2 regions of the Butyrivibrio sp. AD3002 genome follow, and region 1 is predicted to be linked to the other one. Evidence: riboswitches for the same ligand, from Rfam matches in the RefSeq annotation. Region 1 holds a riboswitch; the other holds the start of a gene.

Region 1 (10,495 bases):
GCGTATTATATTAAGTAGTAGCAGCTCTTTCTTTGGCTGTTTCAGCAGAGGTCTTTTCTGCGGTCATCTTGCATTGGCCCTGGAAAATTGCATTTTCATCGATTACGAGAGTTTTTGCAGCCAGGTCTCCGACAAGCTTTCCTGTGTCACTGATTTCAACTTTACCCTGAGAGCAGTTTACGTTGCCCTGAATTTCACCTGCAAGGAAAAGGTTTGTAGCGGTAACTGCGCCTACGATTTTTCCTTCCTGACCAAGAATGAGTGATCCGCCTACGGAAACATTGCCGTTGATGGTGCCATCAACCCTTGTGCTCTCCTTAGCGGTGAACGGACCATCCAAAGTAGCGCCGGATGCGATAAACGTTGTTATCGGCTCCGCAGCAACATCAATTGAACCGTCTGATTTTGAACTGTTAAAAAGTGCCATTGTATTCCTCCTATTTTAGCGGCTTTATTAACCGTTAATCTCAACCATCTCTTCGGGATTGACAAAAACCCCGTCCAGCTTGATCTGATATCCAAGTTTTGTATTATTTTCTCCGACAACGAAAAGTGTAGCTCCCTTGGCAACACTGTCACCTTCGTGAACGAGGCTCTCGCCGGCATTTCTGTAAATTGTTATATAGCCGTTGCCGTGGTCGATCGTCACACTGTTTCCGTATTTTACATCTGCAGTAACGCTGGTTACTGTGCCGGAACCTGAAGCAATTATAGTAGAGTTGGCCTCGGTGGTAAGAATGAGGATGGGATCAAGTCCTGTGGTATCAACAGGAGTGTTCTCTGCATCTTCGCCCTCCGCACCTTCTTCGTCAGCGTTTTCTTCGCCGCCGTCCGCCTGAAGTTCAATCTCGGTAGAATTAGGATCGTCGTAGGAATTCTCCATCGATGCTGTTCCTGAGATAGGAAGAAGAGAGGGGATGTACTGCTGCTGTTCCTCGGCTGCGGTCTGAGCCTCCGCCTCAACCTTCTGATTGAGCGCCTGACTGAGCTGAGATACTTCATTCTCAAGCTCGGAGTTTTTCTGAATGAGTTCCTTGTTTGCTGTATCGAGTTCCTCTATCTGAGCACTCTGCTGGACTGTATATTTTTTCAGAGATGAGAGTGTGATAGCTGAGTGGATGACATAACATATGAGGAATAAAAAGATCGCAAATATGGAAAATGCCAGAACCTGAGCTGCTACATGTCCCACATGGAAGCTTCCGCTGCTCCCGTCGGAATCCCCCGAAATAATCATAAATGTGTAGTGGCGTTTATGCCTGTGTTTTTTTGGTTTATTAATATCTGCCATAAAAACCCCCATTAAAATTCAACTTATAATAGCATATATTATTAAAAAATCCAAGATATAGTTGTTTGAAAAATGCGGACCGCTAAATCTGCCATTTTCACCTGAGAAACCCCGAAATATCCCAAACGTTTACATAACAATGAAAAGATACTATAATATGAAAGATTAACATCTTGTTTATGTTGATTTCGAAATACTATTATTTGGAAGTGAGGTTACACATTATGGCATTATTAAAAGAGTGGCGCGATATGGCTTATTCAGAGAAAGCTGATAAGGCCCAGCTGCAGAAACTTTGGACAGATTATTTTCAGAAGGAAAAAGAGATCTATGCAGAGCTTCTTAAGAATCCCGACGAAGTTGTAAAGGGAACAGTTAAGGAGCTTGCTGAGAAATATAGCATCGATATCATGACAATGACAGGTTTCCTTGATGGAATCAACGATTCACTTAAGGAGCAGAACGACATCGAAGCAATGGAAGAGGACACAGAGGTTCAGCTTGGCTTCGATAAGGAACTTCTCTACAAGAACATGGTAGCAGCAGGTGCTGACTGGCTTTATGGCCTTGAGGAGTGGAATGATATCTTCTCAGAGGAGAAGCAGAAGGAGCTCTACAAGGAGCAGAAGGCTTCACAGACCGTACGCAAGGAGAACAAGGTTTATCCCAATGATCCCTGCCCGTGCGGAAGTGGCAAGAAGTACAAGAAGTGCCACGGTAAGGGTAAGTTCTAAGAGAGGGTAAACTCTGATATAAAAGGCCCCCTCATCCGTCTGCTAACGCAGACACCTTCCCCCCCCAAGGGGAAGGCAGGAGATAAGCCTTCTCCCACTGGGAGAAGGTGGCGCGAAGCGCCGGATGAGGGGCTTTTAATAAAAATAACTGTACCCGGTAGGTACGGAAGGAGAGAACAATGACAAAAGAAGAATTCAAAGAAGTGTACCGCCATTCATTGGCACACATCCTGGCAAAAGCCGTAATCGAGCTTTACGGTGAGGAGACACAGTACGCAATTGGTCCGCAGGTGGCAGACGGTTGCTATTATGACTTTGTTTTGCCTAAGGCTGTTACTGAGGATGATTTCAAGACCATCGAGGATAAGATGCGCGAGATCATCAAGAGAAGAGAGGACTGGACAAGAAAAGAGGTGTCCAAGGCTGAGGCTCTCGAGATTTTCAAAGGTCAGAAATTCAAGACCGAGCTTATCGAGGACCTTCCCGAAGGTGAGACAATCACTACATATAATACAGGTGATGATTTCATCGATCTTTGCCGCGGACCTCACGTTGAGAACTCTCAGGAGTTGATGAATGTTTCCTATAAATTGAAGGCTGTATCAGGTGCTTACTGGAGAGGTGATGAGAAGAGAGATTCCATGACTAGAATCTACCTCTACGCTTTCCCTTCAAAGGATGAGCTTAAGGCTCACCTCAAGATGATCCAGGAAGCTTTGGAGCGCGATCACAAGAAGATCGGCGCTCAGCTTGACCTTTTCATGTTTGATGAGACAGCTCCCGGAATGCCTTACTGGCTTCCCAGAGGCTGGAGGATGTACCAGAAGCTCCTCAAATTCTCAAGAGATATTCAGGAGAGACATGGCTACACAGAAATCGCAGCTCCTCTTATCGATAATAAGAAGCTGTGGCTCATCAGTGGTCACTGGGCTCACTACATCAACAACATGTTCATAGTGCCCGGAATCGCAGGTCACGTTCAGGCTGATACAAATATTCCGGATGTAGCAGAGAGTATGGATGAGGATGCACCTAAGGCTCCCGTAAAGATTGAGAGAGGCTCGGTTATCTACAACAGAGAAGCGCTTGATACAATGGGCGCTAAGCCTATGAACTGTCCTAACGCTATGATGACTTACAAGAGAACAGTTCATTCTTATAAAGAACTTCCTATTCGTTACAGCGAGTATGATGTACTTCACAGAAAAGAGAAGTCAGGACAGATGAACGGTCTTTTCCGTGTTCAGGAGTTCAGACAGGATGATGACCATACATTCGTAATGGAGTCACAGATCCAGGATGAGATTGCAGATATCATCTCAATTGCAGACGAGATCTACAAGACATTCGGTGTAACTTACAGAGCTGAGTTTTCAACACGTCCCGATGACTTCATGGGTGATATCGAGGTTTGGAACAGAGCTGAGGCTGCTATTAAGAGCATTCTTGATAAGAAATATGGCGAGGATGGCTATGAGATAAATGAAGGCGACGGTGCTTTCTACGGTCCCAAGATCGACCTTCAGATTAAGGATGCGCTCGGAAGAGAGTGGCAGTGCGGAACAGTACAGCTTGACTATCAGCTGCCTCACAACTTTGGCCTTACATATCAGGCTCAGGACGGAAGCCTTGAAATGCCTGTTGTAATCCACAGAGCAATTTACGGATCACTTGAGAGATTCATTGGTATCATTATCGAGAACTTCAAGGGTGCATTCCCGTTCTGGCTCAGCCCTTATCAGGTAGGTATCGTTCCTATCCGTGTTGAGCACAATGAGTATGCTAAGAAGGTTGCAGATCTTCTTTACGAGAACGGCATCGATGTTGAGGCTGATTACTCCGACAACAACATGAAGGAGAAGATCAAGAAGTTCAAGAACTACAAGGATCCTTACATCATCGTACTCGGTGACAAGGAGGCAGCTGAGAACACTGTTTCAATCAACGTTCGCGGCTCCAATAAGCAGATTCAGAACGTACCTCTCGATAAGTTCGTTGAGATGTGCAAGAAGATGAACTCTGAGCACACACTTGAGCTTATTGATAGTGTAGAGTAAAAAAACTAATCAGAAATAAACGCCTTCCCCCACTGGGGGAAGGTGGCGCGAAGCGCCGGATGAGGGGATTAATGACACTCCTTAACGATTCAAAAAAAACGTGGGACAAAGCCGAAATAATCTGCGGAAGTCTTCTATACCTGATTTCTTCAGCAATGATTATCTTTTCAGCATATCTTTGCTTTAGTCCCGACATATGGTACGACGAGCTCTTTAGCATGCAGCTTGCCACTAAGCCTGTTTCTGAGATGGTTAAATTAACAGCGGCGGATGTTCACCCGCCGCTGTATTATATTATCGTCCATTTCGTGATTAAGGCGCTCACACCCTTTGGCAATTCCTTCATGTCATCCGGACTTGTAAATAGCGGAGCTGCCCTGGGGAGCATGCAGATCATGTATGCAAAACTGGCGAGTGTAATTCCGCTGTTCATTCTCTTTCTGTATGCGCTCACCATCATCAGAAAGCGCTACGGAATTCTCGTGGGAGGACTTTTTTCCTGCGCTGTGATTGCAATGCCGCAGATGGCTGATTATGCGGTTGAAGTGCGTATGTACAGCTGGGTTATGCTTTTTGTGACAGCACTTTGCATACACGCCGGGCCGTTTATTGAGACTGAAAAGGATAAGCAGATAAAGGGACTGAAGTGGGGGAAGATTTTTCCTTTATTTATATATGGGCTGTTAGCCTGCTATACTCAGTACTATGCTGCTGTCGCAGTGGCTGCGGTATATCTGTTCCTGATCATTTGGTCGGTTCGGAAAAATGTATACCAGCTTGGGATAATACTCATCAGTGCAAACATGACTGCAGTCTGTTATGTACCCTGGATAAGCGTTGTGCTTTCGCAGGCGAGATCAGTCTCATCCAATTACTGGATTCAGCCGCTGTCTCTAAGGAGCTTTGGCGGAATTATCAAGTTCCTGATGAAGCCCGGATTTTTTAATGATAAACTCGCTACTGTTCTGGCAGTTGTGATGTTTGTGCTGGTGGCAGCAGTGGTATTTTGCAATATCAGGGACTCCTATATGTGGCTCTGCTTCATGCCGATAATCGGAATTATTGCCTTTGGCTTTGCTGTGTCATTTTTACTTAGACCTGTTTTTATATACAGGTACATGATTCCGGCTATGGGAGCTATGTGGCTTTCAGTACTGATTGCTGCTAAGCGGCTCCTTAATGGAGAACGTGGAAAACTCCTATTTGCAGGACTTCTTCTGTATACATTGATGACTATTTTCTGTATCAGAGACTTTTGGGCTTTCCGTGGAAATGAGCTCTATAAACGTGTTAATATGGTACAGACGGAGCAGTTCTGGAAGGATATATATGAAGGCAACGGTTCTGAAGACACCGATGAAGACTCGCTTTCGGAGAAGCCGATACTAATCTGTAATTTTGAACAGGTAGCGGCTCTTTCAATGTACTATGCGAATGGATACTGTGACATAGTGGGAGATGCGGGAAAAGAGCTTCCGGTACAGGTTTATCTATACGGAGCGATAACGGATAGCATTCTTGAGAGTACTTTACCGGGGATACAGGTTATAAGTGAATACCCGGAAGTTCAGGAGCTTGTGGACAGTGGAAGGAGAGTGCTTTTCATTGGAAGCTTTAATTCCCGAGAGGACATTCTGAAGGACTGGAAGGAATCACCTGCCGGAATCGAAAATAAGAACATTGGCAGCTATTTGAATGAGCGATATTGGTTTGATGTGTTTGAACTATCGCGAAAATGAGAAGACAGACAAGAGGATAGCTGATTACAGAAAGATTATTTCTATAGATATATAGGAGAGACATTTGAGAAAAAGATTTTTATCAATTATCTTCATACTTACGGTATTCACGCTTGGGAACAGCAGGATTAGCACGCTGGCTTCGGCAGGTGCGGGCGCGGTTCTGGATGACATGATTAAGGATGCGGATTCTGAGAATTCTTCCGGATCAGGTGATGAATCCAAGGTCGGAGGTATGTCAAAGCTTCCGGAAGCACTTGCCTGTACGTTTTTCGTGCCTATGGGATTTAAGGCCTCAGATGAACCCGGAGTATTTGTAAATGAGCACTATCCGCTGGAATCCGCAAACATTACTTACGAGGTTTCGGTTCTTCCGGAAAAGAAGATTCTTACCAATGCTCAGAGGGCAGCAGGGGAATCCGAGGATGCTACCAACATCGAGTATAGGTATGATGAACTCACCGCAGAGATGTATGAGACTATTCAAAAGGAAAACTACGAAAGTCTCTACGGAGAAAACATCGGCTTCACTCTGGAATCCTTTGAAAATATGGAGTATGACGGCTTCCCGGGATATATGATAAGGACATCTTTTACCCCGGAGAACACGCAGACAATCCACCAGGCTACCGCAATAGTTCTATCCAAAAACAAGGTCTTCACAATCGTCTTCTCAAGGGCAGAGGATGATGACTTTGAGGACAAATGCACACAGACACTGGATACAATACATGTTCTTGCTAAGAAGTAACCGCTCGTTTGAGCGGTTTTTCTATTATATACGATGGGGATAGTTTTTCTTTTGAGGGCCGATTTTGGGAAACGTGAGAAGTCGCTTTTGTTAACTTTAACCTTTATAAAAATAGATATCAACGATAAAAAGAATATTCTATGTCAGGTGTGCGGAAACTAAATTTGCTGATACAAAGAGAAATATCAGGAAAATAGAAGAGTTTAAGGGAATTATTAAATTTTGAATATAAAGCAATTCGTTTATAAATATTTTAGAATTAGTCTGATTGACGGAAACTAAATCGGAGAATAGACTACAGTTACTGTTTTTTGTTCTGCGACAAAACATATTTCGGCAAACTATGGGTGACCATAGGACGCAAAGCTATAGGGACTTTCATTAAGAAGTCAGCCAGTTGCACTTTCTGAGAACCTTAGCTTTGCGAAGCGAAGGTTTTTTAGAAAGGGGATTTGTTCATTATGAATCGAATCAAATCAATTCTCGCTATTGCTTTGACAATGTTAATTGTCTTTTCCGGCGTTTCGCCGACTTCTATGTCAGTAATGGCAAAGAAGGCATCTTCGGGGGAAAAATCAATTACCCTCAATTATTCCCAGTACACCCTTAAGAAGGGCAAAAAAGTAAAGCTTAAGGCAACAACATCTTCTAAAAAGAAGTCAGTTGTATTTAAGAGTAAAAACCCAAAGGTAGCAACCGTTGACAGCAAGGGCAACGTAAAGGCTGTTAAAAAGGGAAAAACAGTTATTACAGCTACAATAAAGGGCACAAAGAAAAGTGCAAAATGTACTATTTATGTAGGTTCACCCGTAAGCACTGTATCCATTGGGGACCAGCAGATAGAACTTAATGCGGGACAGAATTATCAGGTAACAGCAAAAGTAGAACCCTTGGATGCTTCTATTAAAACAGTAAGCTTTAAGAGTTCAGATGAGTCTGTTGCATCAGTTTCAGAATCAGGACTTATTGTTGCCAAAGCAGAAGGAACTGCAACAATAACAGCAACAGCTAATGACGGAAGTAAGAAAAGCGCATCTTTACTTGTTAAGGTAAACGGTGCAACACAAAACGGCAAAGATTCCAAGGATTCAAAGGATTCCAAGGATGCAAATAATACAAATAATACAAATGGCACAAATGGCTCAGGTGAGTCCGGTAACTCAGGTGGATCATCAGAGTCAACCATAGGTTCCGCATCAAAGAATTCAGGCCTTGTAACCCTGACTGCTTCAAGTAATAGTGTTGTAGCAGGAACCACAGACAATACGGTATATTTATATGCCACAGTCGCTGTAAATGTAGATAAAGTTGAACTCTATGACTCCAATGGCAACTTTGTAAAAGCGATGGAGGATGACGGAGTTTATAAAGATAGCGGCGATGATATGAAGGGAGACCAGATTTACTCTGCTTACAAAAGGTTTGTATCAGGTAATAACGGTCGTTACAGCTATTATGTAAAGGCATATGTGGGATCAGAGGAGATAACCTCTGACACAGTTGATATTGATGTTGTTTCCGTAATGTCCGCTGAAAATAGAGAAGAGATGACAGCAGCGGATAATGCCATCGAAGAGGTAACGGAAACTCTTAATCCAAATGCCACCATCGAAGTAAAAAAGACAGCAGTTCAGAATGTCTTAAATGAACAGAAAAACTCCGGAAATATTAAATCTGTCGGAACATTTGACAGTGAATCAAATGTTATAACCTTTGAATATACTGATGGCACCACAGGTGCAGTATCTCTTGAAGAGAATACAATTAAGAGTAATGGTACCGGAAAAGTTCGTAATCCCAAGGGAAGCGGACTCTGGGATACAATGATTAAGTCGGAATCTCTTGCACCGATTGTGCGTAACAGCTCAAATACTGCAGGATCAATCGGAAAAGCTATCATATACTTCGGTTTTAGCGGAAGTAATGAAGTAGGCTGGAGAAAGGCATATTATAACGACGAAGTCATTCCGGAACTGAATGGAATGGGACTGACAACAACTATGAAGGAAGCTACCTTAAAAGACTTCAAAGCTATGTCAGCCTATGATGTTATTGTTTTCAGTATGCATGGATCCTCTTATGGAAATGATCTTTTCATGTGTACCTATGAAGAGGTTACTGATGCTAAGGATAACGCATATTATGCAGATCTGATAAAGGGCAGAGTAGTAAGAACTATACTTATGGATGGTAAAACTTACTACTGGGCTAAGCCATCATTCTTCACTGCAAACCTTGGTGTTAGTGCACTGAACGGAAAAGTGCTTTTCTCTGAGACCTGTGATTTTATGGGCGAGGGAACGGCTGTAAATAATCAATTTTCATCAGCGTTCTTAGGACGCGGAGCAAGTACGGTTGTGGGCTTCCATAATTCAGTTCTTGCAATCTACAGCAGAAATCTTATGAAGGCATTTGTTACAGGACTTGCTTCCGGTAAGACAACAGGCGACGCATTCGCAAGTGCAACGGCAACATACGGGGTAAATGACGGACACGGAGCATACCCTATACTTTCAGGATCAACCAATACTGTGCTGTTCACAGATGATTTCAAAAACGGAAGCTTCGAATTAACACCTACTTTGACAGAATGGTATCATCTGGGTGATGCAAGAACCATAACAGGACTTGCGGAATTATCACCCACTCATGGTAAAAAGATGGCAATCATCACAACCGGTATCGGATCCTCCTCTTCTTCTTACGATACTCAGAAGGAGGAAGGCACAGAGGGCAGCGTACTTTCACAGACCTTTGTGGTTCCTTCGGATGCAAACTCGCTCAGCTTTACATATGACGTGGTATCCGAAGAGCCTCTGGAATATGTTAATACTGAGTTTGATGACAAATTTATAGCCCGTCTCCTGGATACTAACGGAAATCTGATTGTAGAGCTTGCACGTGAAGAAGTTAATACTTCCACATGGTACGAAATCTTTAATATAGATTTTGACGAAGGTGATGATACTGTTTATCATACGAAGTGGAAGGATGTTTCCTACGATCTGTCTTCGCTCAGAAATCAGAGAGTAACACTTGAATTCGTGACATTTGATGAAGGCGATTCAGTATTTGATACAGTAGGTATAATTGATAATGTGGTCGTAAGATGATGAAAAATGCAGTTCGAACAGTTATACTGATTGCAATAATTTCATGTTCCATTCTTTGCGGATGTAACCGCAAGATAACCGATAACGGTGATAAGGAGGCAGCGGCAGTTATGAGCAGTGATTATATCAGTGTTGTTTCGGAAAGAGTGACGAACGTTTTGAAAAATGCCACCTCTGAGGATGCCGCGTTGTCAGGATTAAGCGAAGAATTGGAAGCATTAACGAAGGAGGGATATATTCTGGACTATAAGATTGATTATCCCAAAGCAGTGAAGGTGACCTATTCGGATTCCACGGAAGGAATGATCATGCTTACACCGTTTGATACTAACTACAACTAAAAATATGAGGCGCAGGGATTAGTTCCCGGCGCCTCTTTTTGTTTCAAGTACAAACTTCTTTCGCAAAAAGCCTTTGACTTTATTATGCGGAGAGCTTATCACTCTCATCGAATTTTTCTACCTTGGGTATGCTCCTGTAGATGACTACTGAAAGAACAGCGAAGGCTGCAAATAATACAAGAGCCAGGATTTGATTTAAATCCTCCTTTACAAGATTTGACAATATCATCGCAAAACTGTTGTTAACAATGTGTCCGATCATTGCAGGAACGATGGACTCGTACTTGTAAGCAGTGAATGCAAGCGCTGCGCCGATCGGAATAGCATATAAACTCTGAACGGGATTCATGTGCATCAGACCAAACATTACAGCTGAAAGCACTGTGCATCCTACGATACCGAAAGCCTTCTTTGATTTTTGAAGAATTACTCCTCTGAAGCACAGTTCTTCTGCGACAGGTCCCAGAAG
Region 2 (10,495 bases), on a different contig from region 1:
ATCCGCTGATGTGAGTATAAACATTCGTAGAATTACCAAGTGCATTGCCTGCGGCGCCACCTTGAAGATTTACAACGGCAACGTTTCCTTCAGAGTGAGTAGCTAGCGCAAGATCATTTGCAACAACGCTGAAATAAATGTTATCGCCAAGTCCCTCTGCAATCTGGGAAGATGACATGCTATTATTTCCGGTCCAGGTATAGGTTCCGTTGATAGTTATAGCCCAGGCTGAGAAGGAATCTGTTTCAAACTCAACACTGTCCTTGTCTCCTTCAAGATTTGCATTGCTTTCAGGCATAACTTCGATGGAGATATCTCCTGAGGAAATGTTTGTAGCTTCCTCAGTTGAATCAACATTCTGCATTACTTCCTCGGATACGGGCATGTGGATTACAGTTACGTCCTCCTCATTTTCTGCGCCGAGATCCTCTGAAAGCTGATTCTCTATAAGCTGCATGGAAACAGAAGCTGTTCCCTCTGCAGGCTGATACTCAACGCCATCCAGCTTGAAGCAGATGTCATATATAAGAGTATTGGATTTGTCATAAATCTGAGCCTCTTCCTGTCCGCTGGCAGAGGCAATGCTTTCTGCATTCTCGTTCATAGCCTGCAGATATGCATCATAGTTGTATCCGCCGGAATTCTCATTAATTTCGGACACTACAAGTTCCACTCCCTCCGGAAGTGATCCGGGATTGGAGAGTTTAACTGTAACAGTTACCTTGTCATTGGTTACAGTGAAGGTATCCTGAGTATTAGCATTAAGATAAGTGAAGGAAATCTCGGAGTCCTCTGTAACCTCGATAGTCTCACCTTCAACAGTAACAACCTCATAGGTCTTATATGTGGTTGCACTGCCTTCCTCTATCGTTCTGGTTCCATCCTCAGCTTCCACGATTATCACAATATTCTTTCCTGTGGAAGATGTACCTGAAGCTTCGGAAGTTTCACTATCAGCAGCTGTTTCATTAGCTGCATCTTCCGCTGCCGTTGCAGAACTGTTTTCAGAAGAATCGCTCGTTTTCTTCTCCGTCAGCTCGACAGACTTGCCTTCTTCGATGGCCTTGTCGATCATTTCATCAGTGATGTCTTTTTCAACAATGTTTACCGAAGCTACTTTCTTATCCTGATAAGTAACCTCCTTAAAGAAATATCCATCTATCTTTTCAGTCTCTTCCGCCTTGGAGAGATCAAGATTTTCTGTAAGCTCAAGTTTCTGGTCTTCCTTGATATGCTCGCCTGCAGAATTTACATAAACTGCGGTAACAGCAACATCATCGATTATTACCTTTGATCTCTTGCCTTCGATCTCTGCCACCTCCTCTTCGGATTTAAGATAGGTGATTACAAGCTTAGCATCGGAAGTGACATCATAGGTATTTCCGCTTTCATCGGTAGCTTCGTAATACTTAAATCCGCTTTCTTCGCCTTCGGATTCAAGTCTTTTAACAGTAATTCCGGTTACAGGCACGTCATCAAGGGCTGCACCTACATAGGTGTAACCCTCTATTTCACGCACATCGCTGCTTCCTGCTGTAAGATCAAGTCCCTCTGAGAGGTTCATCTCTCTTTCATCAGCTACAGCATTTCCTTCCTCATCCTTAATAAGTTCGCCTGCTTCGTCAATATAAGAAACTGTGAGTCTGACATCTGCTGAAAGTTCTATACTATCAGGTGCTTCCTCTGCAAGCTCCTGTGTTGTTTCTTCGGTTGTCTCTTCAGCATTTTCGTCTTCTATAGTCTCTTCAGAGCCTTCCTCTATACTTTCATCATTTCCCTCTTCTCCTGAAGTCTCCTCATTTTCCACAATTTCCTCAGAGCTCTGTTCGGAATATTCCTCAGCTTCTCCGGCATCAGCAACATATTCTTCCTGATTTTCTGCGGACTCCTCGCCGCTGCCTTCTTCGGTATATTCCTCCTCAAAAGATTCCTCAGATGACTCCTCGAAGGATTCTTCTGCAATCTCTTCACCGGACTCCTCACCGGATTCTTCCTCAGAGCTCTCCTCTGCGGATTCCTCTTCACCGCCCTCAGGACTACCCAGAGCTTCGGGATTAAGGACCATACCAACTTCCTCAGCTCCCTCTTCGGTAACAGCTGAAGCCGCCTTATTCATGGCATATAAAGTAACGGTAGTAATCAGAAGACCGACAACCAGCATTACTGAAAGCCACCTTCTTAAAAAGTCGTGCCTTTTAGCATAGTTTTCTACTGTATTTTTTCGGAAATACCGCTTTGCCATAAATATCCCTCAAAAAAGAACGCCCTGTTTGAAGCTTCTCAAACAGGGCAAATCATCACTGCGAATTTAACCGCGCTCCTAAAATAAAAGCGCAGGCAGCTGGCTGTCTGAAAAGCCTCAGACCCTGTAGCTTTGCGTCACTACCTCACGATAGCTTTGCCCTGAATTCCATCCATATTAAACTACGGACTAAAAAGTCAACCTGTTTGGAAAACTTTTCAATCATAATTGAAACACATTTTCACGCGTTTCGCTTATTTTATGATATTATATTTGATTTAAAAAATCAACACTAAATGTCATTTTTTAAATGTTTTTTTCATATTTTTCCATTTTTATGATCACTTCTCTATCTTGTACTTTACCCTTACAAGCCAGTATTTACAAGGATTTACATACTTTTTTCCCAAAGAATTTATGCTTGTTTATAAAGTTTATTCTAGGTTAATCATTCTTTCAAAATGTACGAAATTTGAAAGTTTTTGGGCATAAAAAAACCGCTCCCAAATCATTGGGAACGGTTCGTAATAGTTATGCTATCTTCTGCTTAGCGATCTCTGTAAGAGTCTTGAATCCTTCAGGATCATTTACAGCCATCTCAGCAAGCATCTTGCGGTTGATCTCAACCTCTGCAAGCTTGAGGCCGTGCATAAGGTTTGAATAAGACATTCCGTTAAGACGAGCTGCAGCGTTGATACGTGTGATCCAAAGAGATCTCATATCTCTCTTCTTCTGCTTACGACCAGCGAATGCTGATGTAAGTGCTCTCATAACTGACTGCTTAGCAACTCTGTACTGTTTTGATCTAGCGCCTCTATAGCCCTTAGCGAGCTTTAAAACTCTCTTATGCTTCTTCTTGGCATTCATGCCACCTTTAATTCTTGCCATTTCGTTTTCCTCCTAAATTAATTTCGAATAACCGGTACTGCTCTTATACGATAATACTTAAGATTAAACGTAAGGCAGAATCTTCTTCATTGTCTTTACATTGGTAGCGTCAACTACTGCTGCCTGTCTGAGATTTCTCTTTCTCTTTGTAGACTTCTTTGTAAGAATGTGACGCTTGTACGCCTTGTTACGGATCAGCTTACCTGTGCCTGTTACCTTGAAACGCTTGGCAGCAGATCTGTTTGTTTTCATCTTGTGCTGCATAACTAAATCCTCCTATGCTTGTAAATTATTTCATTATCCGTCCGAAAGGACAGTGTAATCATCCAATAATCAAGCTGAATAATTACTTATATATGTAACTTGCCTTATGAGCAAGAGACATTACTTCTTCTCGGTAAGGAACATGGTCATAGAACGTCCCTCAACCTTAGGCTGCTTATCAATCACAGCGATATCAGCAAGAGCCTCAGCAAAATCTGTAAGAATATGCACACTTGCTCCCATGTGAGCCATCTCACGTCCTCTGAATCTCAAAGTAACTTTAACTCTGTTACCCTTCTCGAGGAACTTCTTAGCAGCGTTAACCTTTGTATTAAGGTCGTTAGTGTCGATATTGGGTGAAAGTCTTATCTCCTTAATCTCGACATTTTTCTGCTTCTTACGTGCTTCCTTCTCTTTGCGAAGCTGCTCATACTTGAATTTACCGTAATCAACAATACGGCAAACCGGCGGCTTAGCATTGGGTGCTATCTTAACCAGATCAACTCCGGCCTCATCAGCAAGCTTTCTGGCATCCTGAATTGACATAACGCCAAGCTGCTCATTGTCTACCCCAATAACACGAACTTCTTTGTCTCTGATCTGTTCATTGATGAATAAATCGTTATTGCTAATAGCTTTGTACCTCCAAAACTTGTATAAAAAAAAGTGGACTCACAAAGGAAGTCCACTTAACAATCAATCAGAATACCCGCGTAGTCCAATATCTGCGGTATCTAAGATGTATTAACACCTGCAAGCTGTGCGCCACAGGGTGAGAGTGGAAACCTCTGCTTTGTTTTACATACTCGGATAATATAACACTCTTATCGTTATACTGTCAATACTATTTTTATAAAAATCAAAAATCTTCACATTACATCTCAATCTTACAGGTAACCCCAAGCTTTGAAAGCTCTCTGTCTACCTGTTCGTAGCTCTCAAACAATATTGACTTCATTCCGAAATCACTTGCAGCATCTACATTTCGCTGAAGATCATCTATAAATACACACTTACCCGGAATAAGGTCGTATCGTTCGCATATAAGTTCAAAGATTTTTCTGTCGGGCTTTATTATCTGTTCCTTATAACTAAGAATTCCGCCATCAACCTCATCAAGGAATTCCTTCATAAAGGGGTTGGCATCCTCAGCCTGCTTTGAATAATTGGAAAGAACAAAAACCTTAAAGCCTGCTTTCTTAAGCGCTCGTATCCAGGGAATAGTCCGCTCTCTTTTCCTCAAAAGACCACTAAGGTCAGAGAAAACATCATACAACTCCGCTTCCATGGAAGGATTGTTTTTTACAAACCCCTGTATTACTTCCATAGTATCGAGAACACCTCTGTCAAATTCATCCCATGCGGGAGATTTAATGCTGGCTTCTGCGATTTTGTTTACTGTATCCTCAACGTAACCCTTATCCTTGATGAACTGTTCCCAGCAAAAATCAGCGAGAACTCCGCCGATATCAAAAATCACGGTATCGACTTTTCCATTGGATATCCTGTCGTGTTTCCCTGGTACCGAGGAAGTCTCGGACTTATCTGTAGATTCCTCAATATTCAGGTCTTCTGCCTTTATCTCATCCTCAGATTCGTCTTTCTCATTTCTCCCATAAGGATCCGGAGATGCTACTGTTCTTTTTCCTGTAACGGCCGAAAAAGCCCACACAAAGAGCCAGACTACTATTGGTATTGCAACAGTAGACACAGCAGCTGTCATAAATGCACCCGGCGTATCAAAGGTCCCTCGAACAGCCTTTGTGAAAAAGATACCGTTTACTCCGAGAAGAACCAAAACACCTATTATTGCCAATATACGTCTGATAAGCGGAGTTTTATCATTATTGCCTCGTTTAGCCATGTATAATCCTCAATTATTTAATCGGGCTCTCGCGATAGATGATATCTTCTCTGGCAGGTCCATTAGATACCATGGTGATCGGATATCCTATCTCCTTCTCGATGAACTCGATGTACTTACGGCAGTTCTCCGGAAGATCTTCATACTTCTTTATGCCACGGATATCGCTCTTCCATCCGGGAAGTGTCTCGTATACGGGCTTAGCCTTCTCAAGTAGATGTGTTACAGGGAAGTCCTTGGTAACCTCACCATCAATCTCATAACCAACACATACAGGTATCTCATCGAGATAGCCAAGTACGTCAAGAACAGTGAAAGCAACGTCGGTTGCACCCTGAAGTCTGCAGCCGTACTTACTTGCAACGCAGTCATACCATCCCATACGACGAGGACGTCCTGTAGTTGCACCGTACTCACCGCCGTCACCACCGCGTCTTCTGAGTTCATCAGCTTCTTCGCCAAAAATCTCTGATGTGAAAGCACCTGCTCCTACAGCAGAAGAATAAGCCTTGTTAACTACTACAATCTGCTTAATCTCATAAGGTGCGATACCTGCTCCGATTGCTCCGTATGCAGCCAATGTTGAAGAAGAAGTAACCATAGGATAGATTCCGTGGTCAGGATCCTTCATAGTTCCAAGCTGGCCCTCAAGAAGAACTGTCTTATTTTCCTTAATTGCTTTCTCAAGGAACAACGCAGTGTCTGCAACATAGGGCTTAACCATGTCTCTCCACTCATGAAGAGTATCAAGAAGCTCTGCAGGACTGATCTCCGGCTTGTGATAAAGCTCCTTAAGAAGGATGTTCTTTGTAACAAGAACTCTCTCTACCTTCTCCTTTAAAAGCTCCTCATCAAAAAGTTCATTAACCTGGAAACCGATCTTTGCATATTTATCTGAATAGAAAGGTGCGATACCTGACTTTGTTGATCCAAAGGACTTACCGCCAAGTCTCTCCTCTTCATACTGATCGAAAAGAATGTGATAAGGCATAACTATCTGACAACGATCTGAAATAAGAAGATTCGGAGTAGGCACATTTTTCTCAATTACTGAATTAAGCTCTCCGATGAGTACCGGAATATTAAGTGCCACACCGTTGCCGATGATATTTGTTATATTTTGGTGGAATACACCTGAAGGAAGAGTATGCAGTGCAAACTTACCATACTTATTAACAATGGTATGTCCTGCGTTCGCGCCTCCCTGAAAACGTACAACCACATCAGCCTGATCGGCCATCATATCTGTGATCTTACCTTTTCCTTCGTCTCCCCAGTTTGCTCCAACTACTGCTTTAACCATTTTATTTCTCCATTCTGTGTTACACGGTTTAGTTTACTAAAATAACCACATGATAATATACTACAGAATCCTCCATAAGTAAATTATTTTGCAAAATGGATTTCATATTATGAATAAAAAATCAGCAGATACAAAACCGCCTGTTTCGATCTGCTGACTTGAATTTACATTTAATTATGTATAAAAAGGTTCATTCCGCCTTATCAAGAATATAGTTCCACAGTCCTTTATTGGGCTTTGGTGAATAATGCACCCCGTCTTTCGAATCAATAGATACCTTATTTGCGATGTAGTCGTTCATTGATACGGTCTTTACCTTTTTCTTTTTTCCTGCCCAGTCCATCAGCTGGATATTAAACCTGTTTATAACTCCGGTGTTGAAAAGCGGCTGTCCGCCCTCATCAAGAAATGCGTCCCTTGTCATTCCAACAGAACAAACCACCAGCTTTTTCCCTTTCGAAACAAGCCTGTTGTATTTAACTATATAAGGCTTAAAATGACCGAAATCATTTGCTCCCATCCAGGTTATTATCATGTCGTAGTCGCTAAGATCCGAATGATCAAGTACTTCTCCAAGGAATCTCACATTTGCGCCATTCAAAGCACAGACAACTATATCGTTATGAACCTCGCCAAACACCGATTCAGCCGTTGCCGAGAACAGGTCAACGCTTCTGGAATCACCTACATAAAGTGTCCGCACAGTACTCTTTGCTACAGTGACATATATATTGCACTTATAAGTTTTTTTCTTTTTTGTTTTGTAAACAACCTTAACGTTTGCCGTGCCGTACTTATTAGCTGTGATTATTCCGGCATTATTTACTGATGCAACCGACTTCTTATTGGAACTAAACTTCAAATATTTATTGTTTATCTTTTTTCCCTTAGATTTAACAACAATCTTTATCTCTTCACCGATTGCCACCTTATCATAATATCTTGGCTTTTCTGCGGGTAATTCAACCGTAAGCTTTTTTTGCCTGCCCTTAGGCGCCTGCTTTAATACGGTTTCAGATTGTCCCTCCTGCTTTCCGGATTCTGCCTGTTTCTGAGAGTTTTCCTGCTTCCCGGTAGTCTTATTCTGCTGGCTTTCCTGCTTTTTGGCATTTTCTCCTTCAGATTTCTTTTCTACCTCTTCTAAACTAATTTCCTCGCCATCATCGTCGTCTTCTTCATCTTCTTCAACATCATCTTCTTCACCTTGCTCTATTTCCTCAACTTCGCATTCCTCTTCCTCTTCTTCAGCAGCATATACTTTCACCGGTTTTGCACACGGAATCATCTGTAAAAAAATAAGCATGGCACACAGAAGCACCAATGCTGTTTTTAGCTGCTTAAACATAAATTTTCTCATTGTTACCCCCGTTCCTCCCCCGTAAAAACTGCGCCTTTTCACGCTTTTGCGGGAAATCATATTTGTTATCCATATTGTACTGATAACATATAAATATTATTGATAGAAAAATTATCAATATATAAACCCGGGGTGAATTCTTTTAGAGTACACTATTATTTTTTTGTTACGATTAATAAAGAGAAATAAAAATTGTTATAAAATAGGTATATAAAAAAAGAAAACCGGGCCAAAACGCCCGGTTTTCCTAAAGAAACACCTTCATGTAATATTTATGAAATTTTACTTTATTATTTCATAATCATAAGATGCAAAATCAGCCTTAAGCGAGATCTTGTTTCCGTTATTCTCCCATGTAAAGGTAAGAACCGAACCATCCTGTTTAAGATCAAGCTTTGCATCAAAACCGAATGCCGGATTGGTATTACGAAGTCTCAAAAGTTCAAGCTGCTTCTGCACAACCGGTTTACTAAGCTTTTCCAGCATCTCCTCATTTGAAAGATTTGTGCGGTTAATCTCCTTGTGTCCGCCCGCGCCAGCTCGTTCTACTGCAGCGTAGTCGTTCTCTCCCGCAAAAAGATCGAGATACCATACCTGAGGCTTACCCGGCATGAACATCTGAACCGCTCTCGCAAAGAGCATCTTCTTATCATCAGCGCCAAGAGCGCTGTAATAAGTTGAATTTACCTGATAGTACATATTCTTCTGTCCGTGAAGATTCTTAACAAGTCCGCCTCTTCCGACAATAGTCTCTATCAGCTTCTCGATTTCCTCATCGGGAATAAGACCCTTCAGATCAAGAACCGGTATGCCATCGTGGCATCCAAGCATATTTACCACGCGGATTTTCTTATCCACAAGTTCCTTAGCCCAGCGTGCAAGTGCTTCACCGTTTTTCTGCTCCATCGCATAGATAAGAAGTCCCGGGAGGAAGAAATCATAGGTCATATAGCCCTTGCCTGCAACCTTCTCATAGATGCCGGCACCATAGCTGTCGTGAATCTCAGGAAGGAGTCTCAAGCTGTTCTTATCTGCAATAGTCCTTACCTTCTCAAGAACATCCCAGGTATCAGGCTCGTTAAGGAAATTCTTCTTACCAGGCTCCTTAGGAGCATAAGCAAAAGCATCAAGTCTAACGATGGCAGCTCCATATCCTGAAAGCGCCTTAAGTGTATTCTCATAGTGCTCCCAGACAAGATCTGATTTGATATTCAAATCCATCTGTCCGAGATATTTTCTTCCGTTTGCAAGGAATTCAAGAATTGCCTCGCGATATTTTGCATATTTACCGAAATCTATTTCCTCCGGCTTTTTCCCCTCATCAAGACCCTCGCAGACACACTTCGCAATATTCTCTGCAGTCATATACTGAATTCTCTCGGATCCCTGTCCGTCAAATTCCTCTACTGCATTAATAATGTCCTGAGCATCCGGTCTTCTGTACTGAACCTCCTGATAGAAGGTGTTCCAGTACGGTATCTCCTTTCCGTCAGGCATTCTTACCATAAGGATCGGAAGTCCGGGCTTTCTGAAAAACATGTCCTTTATATACTTCTCATCAGGCTGGATATAACCGTCCTCGGTCATCTCTCCGCAGCCATCCCAGAATTTGTTCCAATTTATGAAAAAGTCTGCATATTTTGATTTCTCACCGTTTTTCAGAAGATCCTGGAACTGCGGTGAAAGAACTGATGCATGATTTAAGATGAAATCAAGCTTAAGGTCAATTCCAAGGGCGCGGAGTCTGTCCAAATCAGCCTTTGAGCCAAGCTCCTCATTAATACCATAATCAATTACGGAAAAGCCCCTGTCTAGATCGGTATTGTAAATGCTCGGAAGGATATAGAATGAACTGAAGGTATCCTTAAGTTCATCCTTCTCAAGGAAGGTTACAATATCGCCGAGTGTACCGCCGCAGCTGTCGGGGTAAGCATTCAGCATAGGTCCGTTATCTACAAATTTACTCATTGTGTTTCCTTTCTTTTTTGCCTTCCCCACTGGAGAAGGTGCCCGAAGGGCGGATGAGTTTTTCAGATACCCATCAATTTCTTATAATCATCGTAGCTTATGATCTCACCCTGCTTGCTGACAATTATCTTAGCCTTGTGAGCCTGTGCCATAAGCTTGTTCTGCTCAAGTTCAAGAACCATCATTGTAAACGGACTGTCTACTTTGCCGTCACGTGCACGGCTTCTTCTGTGCTCAAGAGTCTCCTGAGGTGTGCTGTTAAGAAGAATCGGGATATCAACCTCTTTCATGCAGTCAGTATTGCCGTGAGTCCACTCTATGATAAGAACCTGCTTCTTTGACATATCAACTTCGTCGTACCAGAGTGTGCATTCATCTCTGCCCATTCTCTTGAGCCAGAGCTTGTCCGCACCATCTTTAAATGCGGCAAGAATACTGTCTACTTCAGCAAAATCTGTTTCTGCGGGAGTTCCGAGGTATTCGGAAAGGCCCTTTTTACCTGCTTCAAGATATGATGAAAACCAGGGATTCTCCTTTGCATGTTCTGCATTGGCATCATCGCCCTGTTCCTGCCACTCCTGAACCTTCTTTAAGTTCTCTGCGTTCATC

Evidence for each region. Region 1 has a riboswitch for cyclic di-GMP ahead of G596_RS23735 (Ig-like domain-containing protein). Riboswitches for the same ligand answer to the same signal wherever they lie in the genome.
Region 2: another riboswitch for cyclic di-GMP. It lies ahead of G596_RS0103820 (Cna B-type domain-containing protein); the one in region 1 lies ahead of G596_RS23735 (Ig-like domain-containing protein).

Annotation. Positions count from the first base shown of each region.
Region 1 is NZ_ATVV01000011.1:106,242-116,736, forward strand. Features, by position in the region: gene G596_RS21625 (bactofilin family protein) at 11-427, opposite strand; gene G596_RS0109405 (peptidoglycan DD-metalloendopeptidase family protein) at 455-1,291, opposite strand; gene G596_RS0109410 (SEC-C metal-binding domain-containing protein) at 1,516-2,025, shown strand; gene G596_RS0109415 (threonine--tRNA ligase) at 2,205-4,082, shown strand; gene G596_RS0109420 (hypothetical protein) at 4,142-5,821, shown strand; gene G596_RS0109425 (hypothetical protein) at 5,886-6,572, shown strand; cyclic di-GMP riboswitch class I at 6,898-6,977, shown strand; gene G596_RS23735 (Ig-like domain-containing protein) at 7,034-9,685, shown strand; gene G596_RS0109435 (hypothetical protein) at 9,682-10,026, shown strand; gene G596_RS23740 (CPBP family intramembrane glutamic endopeptidase) at 10,109-10,495, opposite strand, start outside.
Region 2 is NZ_ATVV01000003.1:56,402-66,896, reverse strand. Features, by position in the region: gene G596_RS0103820 (Cna B-type domain-containing protein) at 1-2,242, opposite strand, end outside; cyclic di-GMP riboswitch class I at 2,334-2,413, opposite strand; gene rplT (50S ribosomal protein L20) at 2,774-3,130, opposite strand; gene rpmI (50S ribosomal protein L35) at 3,194-3,394, opposite strand; gene infC (translation initiation factor IF-3) at 3,515-4,027, opposite strand; gene G596_RS23435 (HAD family hydrolase) at 4,269-5,258, opposite strand; gene G596_RS0103795 (adenylosuccinate synthase) at 5,272-6,561, opposite strand; gene G596_RS0103790 (SGNH/GDSL hydrolase family protein) at 6,752-7,918, opposite strand; gene G596_RS0103785 (alpha-amylase family glycosyl hydrolase) at 8,201-9,886, opposite strand; gene G596_RS0103780 (hypothetical protein) at 9,949-10,495, opposite strand, start outside.